Regions from separate parts of the Shinella sp. M31 genome, predicted to be linked through region 3. Evidence: riboswitches for the same ligand, from Rfam matches in the RefSeq annotation. Region 3 holds a riboswitch; each other region holds the start of a gene.
The links. Region 3 has a riboswitch for cobalamin ahead of ACOZKU_RS08360 (aromatic ring-hydroxylating oxygenase subunit alpha). Riboswitches for the same ligand answer to the same signal wherever they lie in the genome.
Positions count from the first base shown of each region.

Region 1: linked by a shared signal. The riboswitch ahead of ACOZKU_RS06200 (CbtB domain-containing protein) and the one ahead of ACOZKU_RS08360 (aromatic ring-hydroxylating oxygenase subunit alpha) in region 3 are both predicted to bind cobalamin.
Region 2: linked by a shared signal. The riboswitch ahead of bluB (5,6-dimethylbenzimidazole synthase) and the one ahead of ACOZKU_RS08360 (aromatic ring-hydroxylating oxygenase subunit alpha) in region 3 are both predicted to bind cobalamin.

Region 1 covers NZ_JBLZPH010000042.1:19,987-27,769, forward strand. The annotation lists gene ACOZKU_RS06185 (hypothetical protein) at 617-760, opposite strand; gene ACOZKU_RS06190 (cobyric acid synthase) at 1,006-2,469, shown strand; gene ACOZKU_RS06195 (peptidoglycan-binding domain-containing protein) at 2,633-4,531, shown strand; cobalamin riboswitch at 4,611-4,973, shown strand; gene ACOZKU_RS06200 (CbtB domain-containing protein) at 5,019-5,195, shown strand; gene ACOZKU_RS06205 (CbtA family protein) at 5,208-5,993, shown strand; gene cobU (bifunctional adenosylcobinamide kinase/adenosylcobinamide-phosphate guanylyltransferase) at 5,995-6,519, shown strand; gene cobW (cobalamin biosynthesis protein CobW) at 6,523-7,572, shown strand.
Region 2 covers NZ_JBLZPH010000094.1:33,746-41,528, forward strand. The annotation lists gene ACOZKU_RS15980 (LTA synthase family protein) at 1-19, opposite strand, end outside; gene ACOZKU_RS15985 (NAD+ synthase) at 336-2,015, shown strand; gene ACOZKU_RS15990 (TolB family protein) at 2,019-2,843, shown strand; gene ACOZKU_RS15995 (diguanylate cyclase domain-containing protein) at 2,969-4,480, shown strand; cobalamin riboswitch at 4,558-4,780, shown strand; gene bluB (5,6-dimethylbenzimidazole synthase) at 4,826-5,512, shown strand; gene ACOZKU_RS16005 (DUF2865 domain-containing protein) at 5,519-6,619, opposite strand; gene ACOZKU_RS16010 (phytanoyl-CoA dioxygenase family protein) at 6,887-7,783, shown strand, end outside.
Region 3 covers NZ_JBLZPH010000054.1:3,489-11,271, reverse strand. The annotation lists gene ACOZKU_RS08385 (DUF1217 domain-containing protein) at 1-549, shown strand, start outside; gene ACOZKU_RS08380 (FAD-binding oxidoreductase) at 552-1,982, opposite strand; gene ACOZKU_RS08375 (L-threonylcarbamoyladenylate synthase) at 1,999-2,973, opposite strand; gene ACOZKU_RS08370 (diguanylate cyclase domain-containing protein) at 3,131-4,180, shown strand; gene ACOZKU_RS08365 (DUF6656 family protein) at 4,238-4,852, opposite strand; cobalamin riboswitch at 5,165-5,373, shown strand; gene ACOZKU_RS08360 (aromatic ring-hydroxylating oxygenase subunit alpha) at 5,479-6,720, shown strand; gene ACOZKU_RS08355 (2Fe-2S iron-sulfur cluster-binding protein) at 6,722-7,783, shown strand, end outside.

The DNA.
Region 1 (7,783 bases), on a different contig from region 3:
TTTTAGTTCACCGGCGGAACCCTGTTGCCGGAGACGTCTTATCGTGCGCTACAGGGGTAGCCTACGGGTTCTTATTGAGAAATCAACCTCCTGCGCGCCGTCTGGTGGCGCGGACAGGCCCGCCGGCGCATCGACACGCTGGAAATCCGGCAACCGCACGGTGGAAAATTTGGGCGTTTGCCCGCATTCGGGCAAATGTTCGAGAGGTGCTTGAAGAAGCGATATACGATGGTCGTTGAATGCGGACATATCCTGTCTTGTCTGCGCCGCTTTGCCGTCCATAAAAAATATTTCGGAATTTTTCAAAAAAAGTCGCGATTCATCTTTGATTAAGGTCCCGATAACGGTCCGGTAAGGATGTCCCGCTATTGGTTTCCTCACGGCGGGGGACACAGCCGCCCGCTCCGGAAAGGTATTGCGTACCGGGGTGACTGGGCTTCGACGCGTGTTTGTCGAAAGTCGCCATGCGTATTTTGGCAAGCCGTGCATCACCGAAAAGGATGCACGGCTTTCGCCGTTTCAGGCCGCCGTTTTCCCGATGAGACAAAGAAAAAACGCCGCCTCCCGGAGAGAGGCGGCGTCGTATGCGAGCGGACCTGACGTCGCGCTCGAAGGATCAGCCGACGTTGCGCGTGCGGATGAAGCCGAGCGGGCCGAAGGGCGCGTCCATGACGACGTTGCGCACGCGGGACTGGCTCTTGGGGGCGACGCCGTTCCAGGCGATCTGTACGAAGTTCGGCTTGCTGAAGATGAACAGCATGGTCTTTGTCCTAAAAATCCGAAGCCACGCGCCTCGGCTGTCTGATGGTGGTGATATAGGTGCGATCAGGACGAAAGTCACGATCGTTCACGGCGCAAAATGTCGCAAATGGATCAGCAAGTCAGCCATGCCTGTTTTGCATGGCGGTCTGTTGCGGAAATACATCGCAGCGCGGCCGCCAATTGCGGCAAGATTGCGGTAAATCAGGGCTTTTCGGCGGCGGAGACGAATGCTAGGAGGGCGTCATGGTGAGAACGATCATGCTTCAGGGCACCGGCTCGGATGTCGGAAAAACGGTATTGGTGGCAGGGCTCTGCCGCATCGCCGCCAATCGCGGGCTGAAGGTGCGTCCCTTCAAGCCGCAGAACATGTCCAACAACGCCGCCGTTTCGGCCGATGGCGGCGAGATCGGCCGCGCACAGTGGCTGCAATCGCTCGCCGCCCGCGTGCCGTCCTCCGTGCACATGAACCCGGTGCTTTTGAAGCCGCAGTCGGATGTCGGCAGCCAGATCATCCTGCAGGGCAACGTGTTCGGCCAGGCCAAGGGGCGCGACTATCAGGCGCTGAAGCCGAAGCTGATGGGCGCGGTGATGGAAAGTTTCGGGATCGTTAGCGACGGCGCCGATCTCGTCGTCGTGGAAGGGGCTGGATCGCCGGCGGAAATCAACCTGCGTGCCGGCGACATCGCCAATATGGGCTTTGCGACGCGCGCGAATGTGCCGGTCGTGCTGGTCGGCGATATCGATCGCGGCGGCGTCATCGCCTCGCTGGTCGGTACTCATGCCATCCTGCCGGAGGAAGACCGGCGCATGGTGACGGGCTATCTCATCAACAAGTTCCGTGGCGACGTCACGCTGTTCGACAGCGGCATTTCCGAGATTGCCCGCTTTACCGGCTGGCCCTGTTTCGGCGTCGTGCCGTGGCTGAAGCAGGCGGCGCATCTGCCGGCGGAGGATTCCGTCGTGCTGGAGCGGCTCGCCAAGGGCGCGGCCGGGGCGCTGAAGGTCGCCGTGCCCGTCCTGCCCCGCATCGCCAATTTCGACGATCTCGATCCGCTCAAGGCCGAGCCGCACGTCGATATCGTCTTCGTGCGGCCGGGCGAGCGGCTTCCGGCCGACGCCGGGCTGATCGTGCTGCCGGGCTCGAAATCCACGATTTCCGACCTGCGCGATTTCCGCGCTGCCGGCTGGGACAAGGACCTTCAGCTTCACATGCGCCGCGGCGGCCGCGTCATCGGCATTTGCGGCGGCTACCAGATGCTCGGGCAGCGCGTCACCGATCCGCTCGGCATCGAGGGCAGCGAGCGCGAATTCGAAGGGCTGGGGCTCTTGGCCGTCGAAACCGAGATGGCGCCGGAAAAGACCGTGCGCAACAGCACCGCCCGCTCCCTGCAATATGACGTGCCGCTCGAAGGCTACGAGATCCATCTCGGCCGCACCACCGGCCCGGATGCGCTGCGCCCCTCGGTCAGCATCGACGGCAGGCCTGATGGCGCCGTTTCCGCCGACGGTCGGGTGATGGGCACCTATCTGCACGGGCTTCTGTCCAGCGATGCCTATCGCGCCCGGCTTCTCGCCGATTTCGGCATCGAGGGTGGCGGCTTCGATTATCGCGCAAGTGTCGATGCCGCGCTCGACGGCGTGGCGGCGGAGCTGGAAGCTGTGCTCGATCCCATCTGGCTCGACGGCCTCCTGCAACCTGTTCGATGAAACGGGGCTGATTAAATCAGCTCGCTCAAACGTACAGCCATCAGGTTCCCCGCTGCCGCTCTGCCGCACCAAAGTTGCGCCAGAATTCGGTGCAAGGAGTGATGGAAATCCGCCCGGACGACCGGGCGCAGGCGCCCCCGCGCGATCCAAAAGGGTGAGATATATGGGTTCTGGACCTCTCGCACGCTCCGTTCTGGCCGGCCTTCTTGGGCTGTCGCTGGCCGGCACGCCCGCCGTTAGCTTCGCGCAGGCCGCCACCGGCAAGGAAGCCGGCAGCGCCGGTAAGCGCTGGGAAGAGGAGTTTTCGCTCTGGCAGAAGGTCTCGTCCGGCAGCGATGTTGTTCAGTACGAGGGCTATCTGAAGCAATATCCCAATGGCACCTTCGCCTCCATGGCCCGCCTGCGCATTGCCGAATTGCAAGCCGCCGCCAAGGAGAAGCCCGCTAAGAGCGTGACCGCCGAGGCGGAAGCCAAGGCCAAGGCCGAGGAAGCCGCGGCCGCCGAAAAGGCGAAGGCGGAAGAGGCGAAGAAGGTGGCCGAAGCCAAGCAGGCAGACGAGGCGCAGAAGGCCGCCGAGGCCGGAAAGGCCAAGGCCGAAGAGGAAGCCCGCAAGGCTGCCGAAGCGAAGAAGGCCGCAGACGAGGCTCAAAAGGCCGCCGAGGCCAAGAAAGCCGAAGAAGAGGCCGTGAAAGCCGCCGAGGCGAAGAAGGCCGAGGAAGAGGCGCAGAAGGCTGCCGAGGCGGAAAAGGCTAAGGCGGAGCAGGAGGCTGCGCGCCTGAAGGCGGAAGCCGAGGCCAAGCAGGCCGAGGAAGCCGCCGCCGCCCGCAAGCTCGCCGATGAAAAGGCTGCGGCGGAAAAGGCCAAGGCGCAAGCCGCTGCTGCCGAGAAGGCAAAGGTTGAAGAAGCCGCCCGCCTCAAGGCGGAAGCCGAGCAGAAGGAAGCGGACGCCCGCGCGCTTGCCGAAAAGCAGGCAGCCGAAGCCGAGCGCCTGAAGGCGGAAGCGGATGCCGCCGCCGAGAAAGCCAAGGCGGAGGAAGCCGCGCGGCTGAAGGCGGAGGCGGATCGCCAGAAGGCCGAAGAGGCCGCCGCAGCTGAAAAGGCGCGTGCGGAAGAGGAAGCGGCTGCCCACCAGGAGGCGGAGGCCAAGCGTATCGAAGCCGAAAAGGTTGCCGCCGCCGAAAAGGCGAAGATCGAGGAAGAGGCCGCTGCCGCCCGCAAGCTGGCGCAGGAGAAGGCGGCCGAAGTCGAGCGCCTGAAGGCCGAAGCCGCGAAGGCGGCGGCCGATGCCGAAGCCAAGGCCGCCGAAGCCGCCCGCCTTGCCGACGAGGCCGAAAAGCGTGCCGAAGAGGCCGCCGCGGCCCGGAAGCCGTCGGATAGTGAGGAGCCGGCCGATAGCGCGAAAGATGCGACGGCTGCCCGCGAAAATGCGCCTCAGGATGCGGACACGGACAATCGCGCGCGTGCCGTCGAAGAGGCGGAGGCTGCTAAGCGGGCGGAAGACAAGACGTTCCAGGGCGCCGTCGCCGACGGTTCGGAAAAGGCCTACAAGGACTATCTCTACCAGTATCCCCAGGGCCGCTATGTCGATGATGCCCGCAAGCGCATCGCCGCCCTGAACGCCAAGCCGGAAACGCAGATGGATGAGGATACGGCAACCGCCGATACCGCGCGCAAGGCCGAGCCGGTCGTCGATCCGCGCGAGACCTATATGGACCGCTCCGTGCGTGCCCAGGCGCAGCGTTACCTGAGCCTGCTTGGCTACAACACCTACGGTGCCGACGGGGTCTTCGGTCCGCGCTCTCGCGCAGCGATCGCCGCTTGGCAGGGCGCATCCGGCTATCGTGCCGATGGTTACCTGCCGCGCCAGCAGTTCCGCGCGCTACGCGAGGCCGCGCAATATGCCGAGACCCGCCAGGCGCGGCAGAATCGCCAGCGTCGCTACCAGCAGCGCGACTACGATGTGCTCGAAGGCCCCGTCGACGGCTACTATGACGGGCCGTATTACCGCGACGACGGCTATTACAACGATGGCGGCGGCGTCGTGATTATCCCCGGCTATTGAGTTTGCGACGGCCGGACGGCGGTTTTGGCACAGGCCATGCCGCTGCCGGTCGATTGACTTCGCGGGGCGGGAAGCATAATCATCAGCGATATTGGATGGTTCCTTGGTCCGGAAACGGATCGGGGAGTAAATGGGAATGTGACGCGGTGGACCCAATCAGGGCGCTGCAATCACGGCCGACCCCGCGACTGTAGAGTAGCGAGGAACGCCCATCCGGACGGGAGGATTTTCGCGGCGAAGGGCAATGGTGCCTGAAAGCGCGAAGAAAGAACCAGCCGGAAAAGCCACTGGGTGGCATCACGATAGCCGGGGTTGGACGCCTCTTTTTCTACGAATCGTCCGCCTCCGTGACGCAAAAAACCTGGGAAGGCGAGGGCGGACCGAAGGCGCTGATGCGCCGGACGCTGCGAGCCAGGAGACCTGCCAGACAATGAGGGCATATCGCCCGCCCAGGGGAATTTTCCCCGCTGCCTGCACGGAGGTTGTCATGGCTGTTTCTACTACGTCTTCTGTTGTCCTTTCTGCAAACGATCGTCTCGTTGCCGGCGTTTTCGCGCTGCTGCTCGGCGCCTTCCTGGTGTTTGGTGCCGGTCTCGCGAATTCGGCCGTGCTGCACGACACGGCGCACGACACGCGTCACTCCTACGGCTTTCCCTGCCACTAAGGAGTTTCTGACATGATCGTTCGTTATCTCCTGGCCGCTTTGGTGGCCGGGCTGTTCTCCGGCGTGCTGATGACAGCCGCCCAGGAGGCACGAGTCGTGCCGTTGATTCTGCACGCCGAAGAGTTCGAGGGCGAAGCCGCACCGGCGGGCGAGGGCACCACGCCCGCGACCACGGATGGCGCTGCCGCGACGCAGGAACATTCCTCGCTCGGCGCCGTGATCCTCGATGTCGCTTCGGCCCTGTCGCCGATCTCGGTGGCCTATGCTCATGAGGGCGAGGACCACGAGGACGGCGGCATCATGTTCGGCATGAGCCGCTTCTCCGGCACGCTTCTGGCCAACCTCGTCACGGGCACCGGCTTTGCGCTGCTGCTCGCCGGCTTCAGCCTGGTTTCCGGCAATCCGATCACCGTCGCGAACGGTGCGCTGTGGGGCGCTGCCGGCTGGCTTGCGGTGCATATGCTGCCGGCCATCGGCCTGCCGCCGGAGCTTCCGGGCTTCCCGGCTGCCGATCTCACGCAGAGGCAGATCTGGTGGGTTGCGACGGTCGCCCTTTCGGCGGCGGGTCTCTATCTGCTGTTTTTGAAGCCGGGCATTGTCGCCAAGGTCGCCGGTGCCGTGCTTCTTGCAGCACCCCAGGTCTATGGCGCGCCGCAGCCCTCCGATATCTCCAGCAACGTTCCGGCCGTTCTCGGCGCGGAGTTCGCCGTCGCGGCGCTAGCCACGACGCTGTTCTTCTGGATCGTGCTCGGCCTCTCGCTCGGCTTTGCCAACGAGAAGATCGCCAAGGCTGCCTGACATGAAACAGACATCGCCCGGAGCCGTCCTGGTTCTGGGCGGTGCACGTTCCGGAAAATCCGCTTTTGCCGAAAGGCTGGTCGCCGAGACCGGCCTTTCGCGCCATTATATCGCCACCGGCCGTGCCTGGGACGACGAGATGCGCGCACGCATCGCCAAACACCGGGAAGATCGCGGAAAAGGCTGGGAAACACACGAAGAGCCGCTTGCGCTCGCCGCCTGCATCAGGGAAGTGGCGCGCGAGGACCGAACGGTCCTCATCGATTGCCTGACGCTCTGGCTGACCAATCTGATGCTGGACGAGCGGGATATCGCAAAGGAATTCGCCGGCCTTTTGTCGGCCATCGAGGACGCACCGGGTCGTCTGGTCTTCGTATCGAACGAAGTCGGCCTGGGCATCGTGCCGGAAAACCGCATGGCGCGCGATTTTCGCGACCATGCCGGGCGGCTGCACCAGCAGGTAGCGGCCCTCGTACCGGAAGTCTATTTTATCGCGGCCGGATTGCCGCTGAAAATGAAGGGTTGAGCCATGCTGCAACAGAAGATCCCCGCCACCGTCATCACCGGCTTTCTCGGCGCGGGCAAGACCACGATGATCCGCAACCTGCTGCAGAATGCCGGCGGCAAGCGCATCGCGCTCATCATCAACGAGTTCGGCGATCTCGGCGTCGATGGCGACGTGCTGAAGGGCTGCGGCGCGGAAGCCTGCACGGAAGACGACATCATCGAGCTGACCAACGGCTGCATCTGCTGCACCGTCGCCGATGACTTCATCCCGACGATGACGAAGCTGCTCGAGCGCGAAAACCGCCCCGACCATATCGTCATCGAAACATCGGGCCTTGCGCTGCCGCAGCCGCTGATCGCTGCCTTCAACTGGCCGGAAATCAAGACGCAGGTCACGGTCGATGGCGTCATCACCGTCGTCGACAGCGCCGCCGTCGCCGCCGGCCGTTTTGCCGATGACCATGACAAGGTGGATGCGCTGCGCGTCGAGGACGACAATCTCGACCACGAAAGCCCGCTCGAGGAACTCTTCGAAGATCAGCTCACCGCCGCCGACCTGATCATCCTCAACAAGACGGACCTTCTCGATGCCGCCGGTGTGCTTGCCGTGCGCGACGAAGTCGCCTCGCGCATCGCCCGCAAGCCCTCGATGATCGAGGCAAAGAACGGCGAAGTCGCCGCCGCCGTCCTGCTCGGCCTCGGCGTCGGCACGGAAGACGATATCGCCAACCGCAAGTCGCACCACGAGCTGGAACACGAGAACGGCGAGGAGCATGATCACGACGAGTTCGACAGTTTTGTCGTGGAACTGCCCGCCATTGCCGATCCGTCAGCGTTTATCGAGCGCCTCAAGGGCGTGATCGCCGAACATGACGTGCTGCGCGTCAAAGGTTTTGCCGATGTGCCCGGCAAGCCGCTGCGCCTGCTCATCCAGGCCGTCGGCACGCGCATCGACAATTACTTCGAGCGCGCCTGGGCCGCCGGCGAGACCCGCAGCACCCGCCTCGTCGTGATCGGCCTGCACGATATGGATGAAGCCGCTGTGCGAGCCGCGATCGCCGCGGCGGTGTGATTTTCGGCATGAGCGTTCAGCAGTCCTTCTCGCCTTCGTGTCCTGTTCGGCCTGGCCATGATCGGCGTGCCGCGGCGATGGATCCTCGGGTCAAGCCCGAGGATGACGGTGGGGAGGGCAGGCTGCGGCCCACATCGTTCGGTGCGGCGGGGGAAGCCGTCGCTGCTGTGTGTCGTCCCGCTTTTCCTTCATCATCCTCGGGCTTGACCCG
Region 2 (7,783 bases), on a different contig from region 3:
GTCCTTCGGTGGCATCCATTGCCACGGTTGCGGGAGTGAACAGGGCCAACGCCGTCTCCAAACTTCATTAAACTTTCGTGTATCTGTCATACGGATGTCATCTTGAACAGGACATGAACGGTTTCTGCAACGTTCTCCGCATGCTTTGGTTCCGCCTGTTGCATCGCCGCAATGGCGGCGGGAACCCGCTGAAAACAGGGGCTTGGCGCCTAAGCGAGCGCAAAATCGTCCGGCCTTTCATTCCCAAAGCGCGCATCATGCTCTAAACAGCTTCTCGACCGTTCGAGAGTGCGGCTGCGCAGGATCGGACACCATGCAAGGACGGGTCTGCAGATATGACTTCCGAGACTGAAAAGGCGACGCTCCGTATCGCGGTTGCGCAATTGAACCCCGTTGTCGGCGACGTCACCGGCAACCTCGCCAAGGCGCGCGCGGCTCGCGAGGATGCGGCACGGCAGGGCGCCGATCTGCTGCTGCTCACGGAACTCTTCATCTCCGGCTATCCGCCTGAGGATCTCGTGCTGAAGCCCGCCTTCCTGAAGGCCTGCCGCCGCGCCGTCGACGAACTCGCCGCCGACACCGCAAATGGCGGCCCTGGCGTCATCATCGGCTTTCCCCGGCAGGACGAAACCGGCCGCTTCAACGCCGTCGCCGTCATCGATGCCGGCAAGGTCATCGCCGTCAGGGACAAGGTGGACCTGCCCAACTACGGCGAATTCGACGAGAAGCGCGTCTTCGACCAGGGCGCCATGCCCGGCCCGGTGAATTTCCGCGGTGTCAGGCTCGGCATTCCGATCTGCGAGGATATCTGGGGCGATCTCGGCGTCTGCGAGACCTTGGCCGAAAGCGGTGCGGAAATCCTGCTCTCGCCGAACGGCTCGCCCTATTATCGCGGCAAGGTCGATATCCGCCATCAGGTCGTGCTGAAGCAGGTCATCGAGACGGGCCTGCCGCTGCTCTATGCCAACCAGCTCGGCGGCCAGGACGAACTGGTCTTCGACGGCGCGAGCTTCGCCTTCAACGCGGACAAGACGCTCGCCTTCCAGATGAGCCAGTTCGAGGAGACCGTCGCGCTCGTCACCTTCAAGAAGGAAGGTGACAGCTGGGTCTGTGACGGCGGGCCGATGTCGCGCATTCCTGAAAAAGAGGAGGCCGATTACCGCGCCTGCCTGCTCGGCTTCCGCGACTACGTCAACAAGAACGGCTTCAAGAATGTCGTTCTCGGCCTCTCCGGCGGCATCGACTCGGCGATCTGCGCCGCGATCGCCGTCGATGCGCTCGGCGAGGAGCGGGTGCGCTGCATCATGCTGCCCTATCGCTATACTTCGCAGGATTCGCTGAAGGACGCCGCCGATTGCGCCAAGATGCTGGGCTGCCGCTACGATATCGTGCCGATCGAGGCGCCGGTGACCGGCTTCCTCTCGGCCCTGTCGGAGACCTTCGAGGGCACCGAAGAAGGCATCACCGAGGAAAACCTGCAGAGCCGCACACGCGGCACGATCCTGATGGCGATCTCCAACAAGTTCGGCTCGATGGTCGTGACGACCGGCAACAAGTCCGAGATGTCGGTGGGCTACGCCACGCTCTACGGCGACATGAACGGCGGCTTCAACCCGATCAAGGACCTTTACAAGATGCAGGTCTATGCGATCTCCAGCTGGCGCAACGCCCATCTGCCGCCCGGCGCGCTCGGTCCAACGGGTGAAGTCATTCCGAAGAACATCATCGATAAGGCGCCGTCTGCCGAGCTGCGCCCGAACCAGACCGACCAGGATTCGCTGCCGCCCTATCCGGTGCTCGACGACATCCTCGAATGCCTCGTCGAGATGGAGATGAGCACCGAGGACATCGTCGCCCGCGGCCATGACGCCAAGACCGTGCACCGCATCGAACACCTGCTCTACATCGCCGAATACAAGCGCCGCCAGTCGGCGCCGGGCGTGAAGATCACCAAGAAGAATTTCGGCCGCGACCGCCGCTACCCGATCACGAACCGGTATCGCGACCGGGGGTAGGCCATGCGCAGCTCGGTCGAAATCCACAACATCGTCACCGGCGAAACACGCGTCATCTGGCAGAGCGAACAGCTGGTCGAGGCGCCGAATTTTTCGCGGGACGGGCGGTTTCTCGTCATCAATGGCGATGGGCTGCTCTACCGGCTGGCGCTCGATGGTACCGCGCCGGAAACGATCGACACCGGCTTTGCCACCAGCTGCAACAACGACCACGGGCTTTCGCCGGACGGGCGTCTGCTTGTGATCAGCGACAAGGTGGAGTTCGGCAAATCGGCGATCTATGTGCTGCCGGTCGAGGGGGGCGTTCCCACGCTGGTGACGCCGAACCTGCCGTCCTATTGGCATGGCTGGTCACCGGACGGAGAGACATTGGCCTATTGCGGCATCCGCGACGATGTCTTCGATATCTACACCATTTCTGTCTCCGGCGGTGAGGAGAAGCGTCTGACCTTTGGCGAAGGGCGCAACGATGGGCCGGATTATTCGGCCGACGGGGAGTGGATCTATTTCAACTCCAGCCGTACCGGCCGTATGCAGATCTGGCGGGTCCGCCCGGATGGTTCGCAGCCGACGCGCATCACCGACAGTCCCTATGGCGACTGGTTCCCGCATCCGTCGCCCGATGGGAAACACCTGCTCGTGCTCTCCTATGACGGCGATGTCTTCGATCATCCGCGCGATCTCGGCGTGCGGCTTCGCCTCATGGACATGGACGGCGGCAACGCGCGGATTCTGTTCGATCTTTTCGGCGGACAGGGCACGATGAACGTGCCGAACTGGTCGCCCGACGGCAGTGAATTCGCCTTCGTGCGCTACGCTCCGACCTGATTGACAACTTCCAGTGCGCGTAAGTTAAGCTTTCGCTCACCAGCCTGTTTAAGCGAATTTTGCGGTCTGCCAGTTAGCCTCTGCTCAACAATGCCCGCAACCGGGTGGGGCAGGCAGGGGTGACGATGACGGGCAGGACGGAAGAGCGGCGGCAGGGAAAGCGGCGCGAGGTGGGTTTTGCGATCCGTGCCGCGGCTCTGATGATCGTCGGGCTTTTTGGCGCGGCAAACTTCTTCGTCCTCGACTATGCCATCGAACGCGCCGACAGTTTTGTCGCCGAGACCGAACGCACGCTGGTGCGCAATGAATTCAGCCACCAGATCGACCAGGTGGTGCAATACCAGAGCCAGCTGTCCTTCTGGGACAAGAGTTTCAACGCGCTTGCCCACGGCATGCCGGACGACGATTTCGTGCGCGACCAGATGCGCGACTGGATGTGGTCCGATTTCGGTTTCTCCTGGATGATCCTGACCTCGCCTGACGGCGAAAAAATCCTCGGCGTGCATCGCGGCGACAAGGTTTCAGACCGCAAGGCGCGCGAAAAGCTGCAATGGGTGAGCGATCTTACCCGCCGCGCCGAGCGCGCCTATCGCGAGGCGCTATCGCCCGACCGGGGCGGCTGGCAGGTGGCGCGCGCCCAGGAGGATCGGGATCTCCTGACCCCGGCCTTGCCGCAAATTCACGTTTCGGGCATGCGCCTCATCGACCGTGTCATGAGCATCGTCGTCGTGCAGGCGGTCGTTCCGAAATCGCTCTATATACCCGCAAGCCGGCTGGAGCCGACGCTGCTCATCACCGTCAAGCCGGTGTCGCAAAAGATGCTGTCCAATGCCGAGCGGCGGCTTGGCGTGCACGATCTCGGTTTCACGCCGATCGTCACCGAAGAACCGGGCCTCGTGATGACGCCCGTCGGTGGCGACGCCTACAATCCGATGGTCGCCTCCTGGCGCCCCAATATGCCGGGCTCCTTTGTCTGGCGCTCGGCGCTGCCGCAGATCGCCATTTTCGTGCTGGTCTTCGCCTCCGTCATGCTGTTCGTGACCCTGCGCTTTTCCGCCCTGGTCAAGGCGCTCCAGCGCAGCGAGGAGAAAAATGCTTTCCTTGCCCGGCACGATCCGCTCACGGGGCTGAAGAACCGCAGCGGCTTCGACGAGGAGGTCCGCCGCACCATCGCCAAAGGCAACGGCAAGCCCTTTGCGATCCTTGCGCTCGACCTCGACAAGTTCAAGGCGGTCAACGACCGTCATGGCCATGCGGCCGGCGATGTCGTGTTGCAGGCGGTCGCCCGGCGTTTTTCCGAGCGCGTCGGCACGCAGGGCTCGGTGGCGCGCCTCGGCGGCGACGAATTCTCCATTCTTCTGAACGGCGATTTTTCCCGGGAAGCCCTCGTGCAACTCGCCGAAGCCCTGGTGCTCGATGCGCAGTTGCCGATCGCCTACGACGGCCAGCTTCTGCTGATCGGCGGCAGCGCGGGCATCGCGCAGTTCCCCGATCATGGCGGCAGCCTGCACGACGTCATGGTTATGGCCGACGCCGCGCTTTATGCGGCCAAACATGCCGGCCGCAACCGCGCCGTTCATGCCGGCGATATCGACGCCAACACGGTGGCCGAAGCCGGTGCGGCACGCGCTGCTTAGCGCCAATCTCTATGCCTTCAAGGCGTTTTGAGACAGGCATGCGGCGCCGGCAGGCTTGATCGCACCGCAAAGCCATGCGCATATCATCCTCGTCAGGTGCCCGCGTCATGCGGGAGAATCGGGAATCCGGTGCGGGCGCGAATGCTCAGGTCCGGAACGTGCCCAACGCTGTGACGGGGATGGCTTTCGCCGTAAAAGCTTGAATCGATTCAGGCTTTTGCCACTGGTTCTTGAACCGGGAAGGCAGGTGCGGGCCGCGGGAACCGAAGTCAGAAGACCGGCCTGGCGAGATAGACCGAACCGCGCGGACGGCGGCAGGTTGGACGCATTGTTGGGGAGAAAACGATGCGAACAGAACTCTCGGACGCGCTCGTCCGGGCGGGCGCTTTTCCCTTTGAGGAGAGGCAGGCCGTCTACCGCGCCATCGAAACCCGCCGCGACGTGCGCGACCAGTTTTTGCCCGATGCCTTGCCCGACGATCTCGTCGGCCGCCTGCTGCATGCCGCACACAGCGCGCCGTCGGTCGGCTTCATGCAGCCATGGAATTTCCTGCTGGTGCGCAGCGAGGAAACGCGCCGCGCGGTGCATGGCGCCTTCCTCAAGGCCAATGCCGAGGCGGCCGACATGTTTTCCGGCGAGCGGCAGGCGCAGTACCGCGCCCTGAAGCTCGAGGGCATCCTGAAGGCGCCGCTGTCGATCTGCGTGACATGCGACCCGACGCGCGGCGGCACGGTGGTGCTCGGCCGCACGCACAATCCGCGCATGGATGTCTATTCCACGGTCTGCGCCGTACAGAACCTGTGGCTCGCGGCGCGGGCGGAAGGGGTGGGAGTCGGCTGGGTCAGCATCTTCCACGACAGCGATATTCGCGAAATCCTCGGCATTCCCGCGCATGTCGAAATCGTTGCCTGGCTCTGCGTCGGCTTCGTCGATCAGCTCTATGCCGAACCGGAACTGGCGGTGAAGGGATGGCGGCAGCGCCTACCGCTGGAAGAGCTGGTCTTCAAGGAGCGCTGGCCGGCGGCCGGATAAAGCCGTTTAGTTGACGCCGGCATCGGCCGGGCGGCCGAGATCGATGGCGGACTCGTTTTCCGGCAGGAAGGCGGGGCCGACCGTGCGCACCTTGTGGCGCGCGGGATCGTAGACGCGATCCTCGATCTTGGAAGGGGTCTTTGCGGTCTCCTGCTTGATCTGCCGGGTGGTGATCGTCGTGATGGAGCCGGTTTCCGGCAGGGTTTCCTCCGTCGTGGCTGCAGTCTCACCCTTCATCGCCTTCTGGCGCTTGATCATTTCCTGATAATAGGCGGAGAGATTGCAGCCGCAGGTGCCGGCCTTCGAGAGATCGCGCGTGCGGTAGCTGAAGGCGTGTTCGAGATCGCGATAGGGTCGGCCGGTGACGGTCGACGTCATCTGCTCGGTTTCCTGCCCTGGCGTCATCGATTGATAGAAAAGCTGCGTCTCCGTCTCCGGGCACATCATCGCGCAGACCTTCTGGTCGCGGCGGAAATCGAGCGGCGTGGCGCCCGACGAGATCGGGAAGAAACCGCCGTCGCAGGTGCGCACGCAGACGGTGCGCAGATTGCCGTGGCCGGCGCTGCCGCCCAGCGAGCGCAGCTGCAGCCGTCCGCTGTCTTCGGGCATCGTGCCGAGCGGCAGGGTGCGTGTGTCGTCCTGCAGGGTGCGCAGGGTCTCGGTCGCGGCGATCGGCATCACCTTGGCGTCGTCATTGCAGCCGTTCGTTTCCAGCGCGGCGAGCAGGCGATTGCGCGCCCCTTGCGAGGATGTGCCGCCGGCAAATTCGCGGCGCTTGCGGTCGAGGATATAGAGATTGCGCTCCATCTTGCCGATCACCGTTTCCAGCGTATCGCAGGCCGCTTCGTTCTCGCCGCCGAAGACGGTGATGCTGCCGGACGAGCATCCGAGACGACGCTGGTCGCTCCTGGCCTTGCGCAGCTGGATGTTCTGGCGGGCAATGGCGCCGGCATATTTGCGTGCGCTTGTGTTGTCGACCACGACCTGAGGGAGGTTTGCCAGTTCCGCCTGGATGCGTTCGCATACGTCGGACGCCGACGCGACGCCCGAGACGAGCAGCGGCAGGCCGGTTGCGATCGCAAACAAAAGGCGGAGGCGTCCTTTCACGTCCTGATATCCTGCAAGAGAGACTGGAAGGCGGCCTGGAGCCCGCCTTGATCGTGCTCCTATCATAAGCCTCTGCGCGCGCCGTGCAACGCGCTCCCGGATTTGTGATTAACGGCCGGAGTGATAATATGAAGAACACAGTCATCTTTGCGCGAACGGCGCAATTGATCTCGCGGGGGGCTTGGTGTAGCACTCTCGGCACATACAACAGCCGGTTACGGCACGGCCGCTCGACCGGCGGCACATTCATCCCGCAGGCAGGTGACTATGAAGATATCGTCAGTCTTGTTGAGCCCGATCTACGCGCTCGCGCTCGCATCGGGCGCGAAATCCTTTGCCGATAACCCCATCATCGGCAGCAAGTGGCTCAACAAGAAGGGTCTGCATGAAAAGCGCGTTTCGCTGGCCATGCGCATGGCCGCCTGGCGCCGCAGAAAGCTGGAAAACCTCGTCGCGCCGGATCACCGCCGGCAATATGCCGAGACCGGCTTCGTGAAGATCGAGAATTTCTTGTCGCCGGAGGTTTTCGCCGCCGTCACGCGCGAACTGGCCGAGCGGGATTTCGAGCGTTACGACATGAAGCAGGGCGACACCGTCACGCGCCGCGCGATCATCGACGACAGCGATCTCGAAACCCTGCCGGGCTTCAAGGCTGCGCGCAACGATCCGCGCCTGACCAACCTGCTGCGCTACGTTTCGTCCCATGACGGCCAGCCGCTGCTGGTGGTGCAGATCGTCATGGCCCTGCCGTCTGTCGTCACCGCCGGCTCGACAGACCCGCAGACGGCGCTGCACAGCGATACGTTCCAGCCGACGGCGAAGGCATGGCTGTTCCTGCGCGATGTCGGCGAAGAGGATGGCCCGTTCGCCTATGTGCCGGGTTCGCATGAAATGACGCCGCAGCGCCTTGCCTGGGAGCGCGGCATCAGCGAAAACGCCGATGCGATCGAGAACGTCTATTCCGCTCGCGGCTCGCTGCGCATCATGCCGGACGCGCTTGGTGCGCTCGGTTACGGCCAGCCGGTAAAAATGACCGTGAAGGCGAACACGCTCATTGTCGCCGATACGCACGGCTTCCATGCCCGCAGCCCGAGCTACAAGACGACGACGCGCATCGAAATCTACGGCTCGCTGCGCCGCAATCCGTTCCTGCCGTTCACCGGC
Region 3 (7,783 bases):
GACGACCCCAAGAGCTTCGTCAACCAGCAGAGCGACCGGGCCTACCGCAAGGTCGTCGCCTCGTTCAATTTCAACGCCGAGGGCAAGGTCCAGCAGCCCGATGACGCGCAGATCCAATCACGCCGCGGCATCTACGAAACGATCGACAGTTATGTGCGCCAGCAGATGGAAGAAGAGGCGGGCAACGACAATGCCGGCGTACGCCTCGCGCTCTATTTCGAGCGCAAGGCCGGCACGATCTCCAGCGCCTACGACGTTCTGGCTGACGACGCACTTTTCCAGGTGTTCAAGACGCTCTTCCAGCTGCCGGACGAGGTGGGCAGCGCCGACATCGACGCCCAGGCCAACATGGTCAAGCGCTACCTGAAGCTCGAAGACCTGCAGGATCCGGAAAAGGTCGCCAAGATGATCACCAAGTTCTCGGTGCTCTACGACCTCGACAACCAGGCGACCGACAATCCCGCCTTGTCGGTGCTGACCAGCTCCGGCTCCGCCAGCATCAGCGCCGACACGATGATGTCGCTCGCCCAGCTGCGCACCGGCGGTTAAACTCAGCCGGCGACGACCTTGCCGGGGTTCATGATGCCGGCCGGGTCGAAGGCGTGTTTGACCCTTCGCATCAGGTCCATCTCGATCGGCGTGCGCACCGCCGCCAGCTCGTCGCGCTTCAGCTGGCCGATGCCGTGCTCGGCGGAGATCGAGCCGTTGTATTTCAAGACGATGCCGTGCACGAGGTGGTTCATCTCGCGCCAGCGATCGAGGAAAGCCTGCTTGTCGGCGCCGATGGGCTGCGAGATGTTGTAGTGGATATTGCCATCACCCATATGGCCGAAGGAGCAGATGCGCGCGCCCGGCATGGCCGCCATCACGGCCGCATCGGCTTCCGCCATGAAAGCCGGAATGGAGGAGACCGGCACGGAGACGTCGTGCTTGATCGAGCCGCCCTCCGGCTTTTGGGCCGGCGACATGCTTTCGCGCATGTGCCACAGCGCCTTGCGCTGCTCTTCGCTGGAGGCGATCACGGCATTCTCGACCAGCCCCGCCTCGATCCCTTCGCCCAGCAGCGCCTCCATCATGCGGCTCGCCGTCTCGGCGGCGTCCGAGGTCGAGATGTCGATCAGCACATACCAGTCATGCCGCGTCGCCAGCGGATCGCGCACGCCGGGAATGTGCCGCGTGGTGAAATCGACGCCGAGGCGCGGCATCAGTTCGAAGCCGGTGAGCGCGGTACCGCAGCGGCTCGCGGCGCGTTCGAAAAGCGCAAGCGCATCCTCGACGGATTTCAGCCCGGCAAAGGCAACTTCGTGGCCGAGCGGGCGCGGAAAGAGTTTTAGCACCGCCCCGGTGATGACGCCGAGCGAGCCCTCGGCGCCGATAAAGAGGTTGCGCAGGTCGTAGCCGGTATTGTCCTTCTTGAGGCGACGCAGGCCGTTCCACACCTCGCCGGTCGGCAGCACGACTTCGAGGCCGAGGCAGAGATGGCGCATATTGCCATAGGCGAGCACCGCGGTGCCGCCGGCATTGGTGGAAAGGTTGCCGCCGATCTGGCAGGTGCCTTCCGAGCCGAGCGACAGCGGGAAGAGCCGGTCGACGTCTTCCGCGGCCTTCTGGATCTCCGCCAGCACCGCGCCGCCATCGGCGACGATGACATTGCCGACCGGATCGATATCGCGGATGCGGTTGAGGCGGGAGAGCGACAGCACGACATCCGCCTTGCCCTCGCGCGGCACGCTGCCGCCGACATGGCCGGTATTGCCGCCCTGCGGCACGATGGCCGTGCCGGTTTCGGTCGCAAGCGCCAGGATAGCCGAGACCTCCTCCACCGAGCCGGGCCGCAGCACCAGCGGCGAGGTGCCATGGTAAAGCCCGCGGCTTTCGACGAGATAGGGCGCGATCTCCCTGTCATCGACCAGCGCATAAGCCGGACCGGTAATGGCGGCGAAACGGGAAATCAGCGCGGGAGAAAGCATTGCGGCAGCCATGGTCGTCGTCTCCATATTATCCGCGCGGGGCGGCGGCCCGCTGCAAACGGTCGTTGATCGCCTCGCCCAGGCCGGTAGCGGGAATGGGCGAGAAGGCGATCGCACCGGCACCCGTGGCGTCCGCCTGTTTCATGTAGCCGAAGAGATTGGCGGCGGCTTCTGCAAGGTCGCCGGAAGGGCTGAGGTCGAGCACCAGCGCGGCTTGCGCCTCGCCGGGAAGCGGCGTGCCCCCGAAGCGGATCAGCACTTCACCCGGCCGCACCTCGCTTGCATCAAGCCGCACCGGCGCATCCGGCGCGTAATGCGAGGCGAGCATGCCGGGCGCCTCGATGGTCGCGCCGGCCGTCTCGTTGCGCTGCACGGGCAGGCCCGTGACGCGCTCGATGTCGGCGGCATCCAGCCCGCCGGGCCTCAGCAGGCGGATCGTCTCGCCCTCGACCTTGATGATGGTGGATTCGAGCCCGACGACCGCCGGCCCGCCATCGAGGACCAGTTCGAGCTTCGCGCCGAAATCGTCGGCGACATGGCGGGCGGTGGTGGGGCTGATGCGGCCGGATGTGTTGGCGCTGGGGGCGGCGAGCGGCTTGTCGAACGCGGCAAGCAGCCGGCTGGCAAAGCCCTTGGGAATGCGGATGCCGACCGTATCGAGGCCCGCGCGCGCCAGCGGATGGATGGCGCTCTCCGGGCGGATGGGCAACACGAGCGTCAGCGGCCCCGGCCAGAAGGCCTCGGCGATCGCGCGTGACAGCGGGTCGAAGACGGCGTGTTTCTCCGCCATGGCGAGATCAGCCATATGGCAGATCAGCGGATTGAAACGCGGTCGGCCCTTCATTTCGTAGATGCGGGTGATGGCGAGCGGATTGGTCGCATCGGCGGCAAGGCCGTAGACCGTCTCGGTCGGGATCGCGACCGGCACGCCGCGGCCGAGCGTTTCGGTGGCGCGCGCCAGCGCTTCCTCCGCATCCGTGCGCGTATCAACGATATCAGCCATCTCGCCCTTCCGTCTTTGCCGCTTCCTTTACAGGGCTTTGCCGGCAAATGCCAAGAGTTCGGCGGATGGCTAAAATATGAACGACCGGATTAGAGCGGCCGAAAGACCGGGCTGATACGGTCAGGCTGAAACGTCCCGCAAGCAGGTCCGCATCTGAATGGCTAACCGGAAATCCTCGACCACCGACGTCGCCTTGCGCGTTGCAACGGCCATGAAGCAGATGGGCATAGACGGCCTGCCGCGCAATTACGAGCTGGTCTACGAGGCCTATGCCGGCAGCAATCCGGATCTCGTGCGCGACTTCATCGCGCTCGGCAAATACAAGACCCAGGCCGCCCTCGACGAGCTCGGCCGGAAATACCTGCCGCACCAGCACGAGGCGAGCGTGCTGCAGCGCTCGGCGGGTGCCATCAGCAACGAGATGAGCAATTTCATGGACCTGCTCAGCCAGGAGCGCTCCTCGCTGAACGATTATGGCCGCCTGATCGGCGAGGCCTCGCAGGTGATCGGCAGCGTCGGCGGCGCGCTCGGCAGCTCGCTGGAAGCCCTGCAGCGCGCCACCGAGTTGCGTGTCACCCACACGGCAGAAATGGCGGAAAAGGTCGCCGCGCAATCGGCCGCGATGGACGGCATCCAGAAGGAGATGGCGGAATTCGAGGCGATGAAATTCGTCGATCCGCCGACGAAGCTCGGCAACCGCCGCGCCTTCAACAAGGCACTCGCCCGCGTCTATGCGAACCCCGCCCTGCCGATGCTCTGCGGGGTCGTGGTGGCGGAAGTGGATGCGGAGCGCCGCTTCTCACCCGCCCAGATCGAGGCTCTGTCCGACCATCTCGTGACCTTCTACGGCGGCCTCATCCGCCAGGCGTTCCCGACGAGCGACCTTGCAGTGCGCTTCGACGGCCTGCGCTTCGGCTTCCTGTTCAACACCGCGGATGAAGGGGAGGTGGAGCGGCTGATCGACCTCCTGCGCGCCGCCTTCCAGACGGTGGCGCTGCGCGATCCGCGCACCAGCCGCAATCTCGGCCATCTCACCCTATCGGCCGGTGTCTGCATGTCGGATCGCGCCGACAGCGCGCTCGACCTCTCCTCGGCCTGCGAACGGGCGCTCCTCGAAGCCAAGACATCCGGCGGCGACCGGATCGTCATCTACGGCCGCGGCGACGAGGTGCCGGCGGGCAAGGAATGGATGCTGTATCGGGCGTGAGAAGCAATTCCAGCAAAAGTGTGAAGCGGTTTTGCGTCCGGAATTGCGTTCAGAAAATTAAAGCGCGCTGATGATCTTGCGCAGCGCCTCGTTGCGGGCACCGAGCATCAGCACGTTCTTCATGGCGAGCTTGGGATCATCCGTGCGGAAGATCACGCCATTGCCGCGCACGTTGCGGTCGATCGCGAGACGGCCTTCATGGTCCGTCGGTGTGATGGCAACGGCGAAATACATGCGGCCGTGCTTTTTCGAAATGCCGGCGAAGAACTGCTCTTCCTCGCCGATCTCGGCAAAGAAATTGGCCATGTAGAAGGCCCATTGCACATTCTGGAAATCCGCGAAACTCGAATTGGCCACCGTGATGTGGCAATAGCCGAGATGCGGCGTTCCCGCGAGGGTGCGGTGGAAGATCAGCTTGGGGAACTGGATCGCACGGTGAAAACCGTTGATGCGGTCATGCGTGACGGAGCCAGCGCGTTCCAGCTTGCGGCCCGTGCGCTCGGCCACCTCGGCATAGGAGAGGTAGCGCTTCTCGCTCGGGCTCCAATTGTCGGGCGTGCGGTCGATGCGCCCGGTGCGCAGGAATTCCGTGTGCACGGCGGATTTTGGCGGGTTCGCGCGCTTGTAGGCGACGGCATCGTAATAGCGAAACTTCGTCTGCTGTTGCTGCACCCGCGCACTCCTGCTCGCGCGGCGCTTTGCGCGCACGCCCTGATGGCGGAAGTTTATGGAAACGGCGTTAAGCATTCCTTGCCGTTTGCCCCCTGAAACCTTGCAGGGCGGGTTCCGTGGTCGCAATATGACAAGCTGCCGTTTTAGGTATCGCCTTGCCTGTTCTCGCGCCAATGCGCGTAATTAAAAGGCATATTATATTGATATATATTGATAAATGTCGCAACTGCGATGTGTCTCCTTCATTTCTTTGTTGTCGTCAAATCATGAGGCTGTGTCGTTTTTTGACATGTCGGTCGATGATTCTTGCGGTTAGATAAAGACACTCAAGGTGTCGCCTTCTAGGGAGGGCGGAGAATTGGGAAGCCGGTTGAAATCCGGCGCTGCCCCCGCAACGGTGTTGGAGCAAAAGCGGCAAAAAGCCACTGGACGCAAGTCTGGGAAGGCGCCGCGTCGGTCGCAGGCTCAGTCCTGCATGGCCACTCCTCAGCCCGGAAACCAGCCTGGAGAAAAGATCGTGACTGGCTGCGGCGGGCGGCCGGGAAGCGTGCATGCCGGGCGTTTTCGTGCCTGGATGCCGTCTCCTCCGTGCGCCTCATCCCCCAATTGGACCTATGAGGATTGCCATGGATATCCGCAGTGACGTGCTCCGCAAGCTGAAGAACCGGCGTGAAGGCCACAGCCTCGAACAGGCCTTCTACATCGACCTCGACCACTACAAGCTCGACATGGAGACGATCTGGTATCGCGACTGGCTGTTCATCGGCCATGACTGCGAAATCCCCAAGGCCGGCAATTATTTTACCGTGCAGGTCGGCGACTATCCCGTCGTCATCACCCGCGACCGCTCGGGCACGATCCGCGCGCTGCACAATTCCTGCCGCCACCGCGGCTCGCGCGTCTGCACCCAGCAGAAGGGCACCTCGGCCAAGCTCGTCTGTCCCTATCATCAGTGGACCTACGAGCTCGACGGCTCGCTGCTCTTCGCCCGCCACATGGCCGAGGATTTCGACCGGACGCAGCACAGCCTGAAGCCGATCCATTGCGAAACCCTCGGCGGCTACATCTTCATCTGCCTTGCCGATGACGCGCCGGATTTTTCCGCCTTCCGCAGCACGGCAGAGCCCTATCTCGCCCGCCACCGTCTCGGCGAAACGAAGGTCGCCTTCGAAAGCACGATCATCGAGAAGGGCAACTGGAAGCTCGTCTGGGAAAACAACCGCGAGTGCTATCACTGCGCCGCCAACCATCCCGAACTCTGCCGCACCTACCCGGAAGCGCCGACCGCCACGGGCGTGCAGGGCGCCAAGGACGACGCTGTCATCGCCGCGCATTGGGGAAAATGCGAGGCCGCCGGCCTGCCGAGCGAGTTCCGCATGTCGCCGACCGGCCAGTTCCGCGCCGCCCGCATGCCGCTCATCCAGGAGGCCGAGAGCTACACCATGTCCGGTGCACGCGCCGTCCAGCGCCCGCTGTCGAACGATGTGCTGGAAAGCGGCATCGGCACGTTGCTGCTCTTCCATTATCCCACGACCTGGAACCACGTGCTGGCCGACCACGCCATCACCTTCCGCGTCCTGCCGCTCGGCCCTGAACTGACGCAGGTCACGACCAAATGGCTGGTCAACAAGGACGCCGTCGAGGGTGTCGATTACCGGCTCGACGAACTCACCCATGTCTGGACTGAGACCAACGACCAGGACCGCCAGATCGTCGAGGAAAACGCCTTCGGCATCCGCTCGCCGGCCTACCAGCCCGGCCCCTATTCGCCGGAGGACGAGGGGGGCGTCATGCAGTTTGTCGAATGGTATTCGAACTTCATGATCGACCGGCTGGACAGCAAGAAACCGATGTCGCGGGTGGCCTGACATGACGATTGCAAGCCATTTTCGTCATTTCGACGAACTTCATCCCTGGCATGATCGCCATAACCTGCTCGAATGCATCGCCGCGACAGTGGAGACGGCCGATGTGATGACCTTCACCTTCAGCTCCGATCAGAAGAACTGGTTCCGCTATCTGCCGGGCCAGTTCGCCACGCTGGAACTGCCGGTGTCGGAGGACGCGCCGGTCATGCGCACCTACACGCTCTCCTCGACGCCCTCGCGGCCGTTCTCCGTCGCGGTGACAGTGAAGGCGCAGAAGAACTCGATCGGCACGCGCTGGATGTTCGATCATCTGCGCCCCGGCATGAGGCTGAAGGCCTTCGGGCCGCTCGGCGACTTTTCCTTCGTGCGCTACCCTGCAGAAAAATACCTGTTCATCTCGGCGGGCTCCGGCGTCACACCGATGATGTCGATGACGCGCTGGATGGCCGATTGCGCGCCGCAATCCAACGTCGCCTTCATCTCCTGCGCCCGCAAACCCGAGGACCTGCTGTTCAAGCCGGAACTCGAATGCCTCGCCGCCCAGATGCCGAACCTCGCGCTCGGCTTCGTCGTGGAGGGGCACAATCCGCGGGACGGCTGGCACGGCTTGCGCGGCCGCATCGACGCCGCCCGCCTCTCGCTGCTCGCACCCGATTTCCGCGAGCGCACCGTCTTCTGCTGCGGTCCGGAACCCTTCATGCGCGGCGTCAAGGACATGCTCAAGGTTTGCGGCTTCGACATGAACCGCTACCACGAGGAGAGCTTCCAGCCGGCCAATGCGCCCGCCCCGGAGGCGATCGCCATCCGCGCCGGTGCCGGAGAACAGGCCGTTGACGCCAATGCCGTTTCGACCGTCACCTTCACCATGGCCGGCAAGGACGCCTCATGCCCTCCCGGGCAGACGATCCTGCAGACGGCGCGCGCCGCCGGCGTGCGCATCGGTGCGGCCTGCGAAGGGGGCCTCTGCGGCACCTGCCGGGTCATGAAGGTCTCGGGCGAAGTCGAGATGCGCCACAATGGCGGTATTCTCGATGACGAGATCGAGGAAGGCTACATCCTCGCC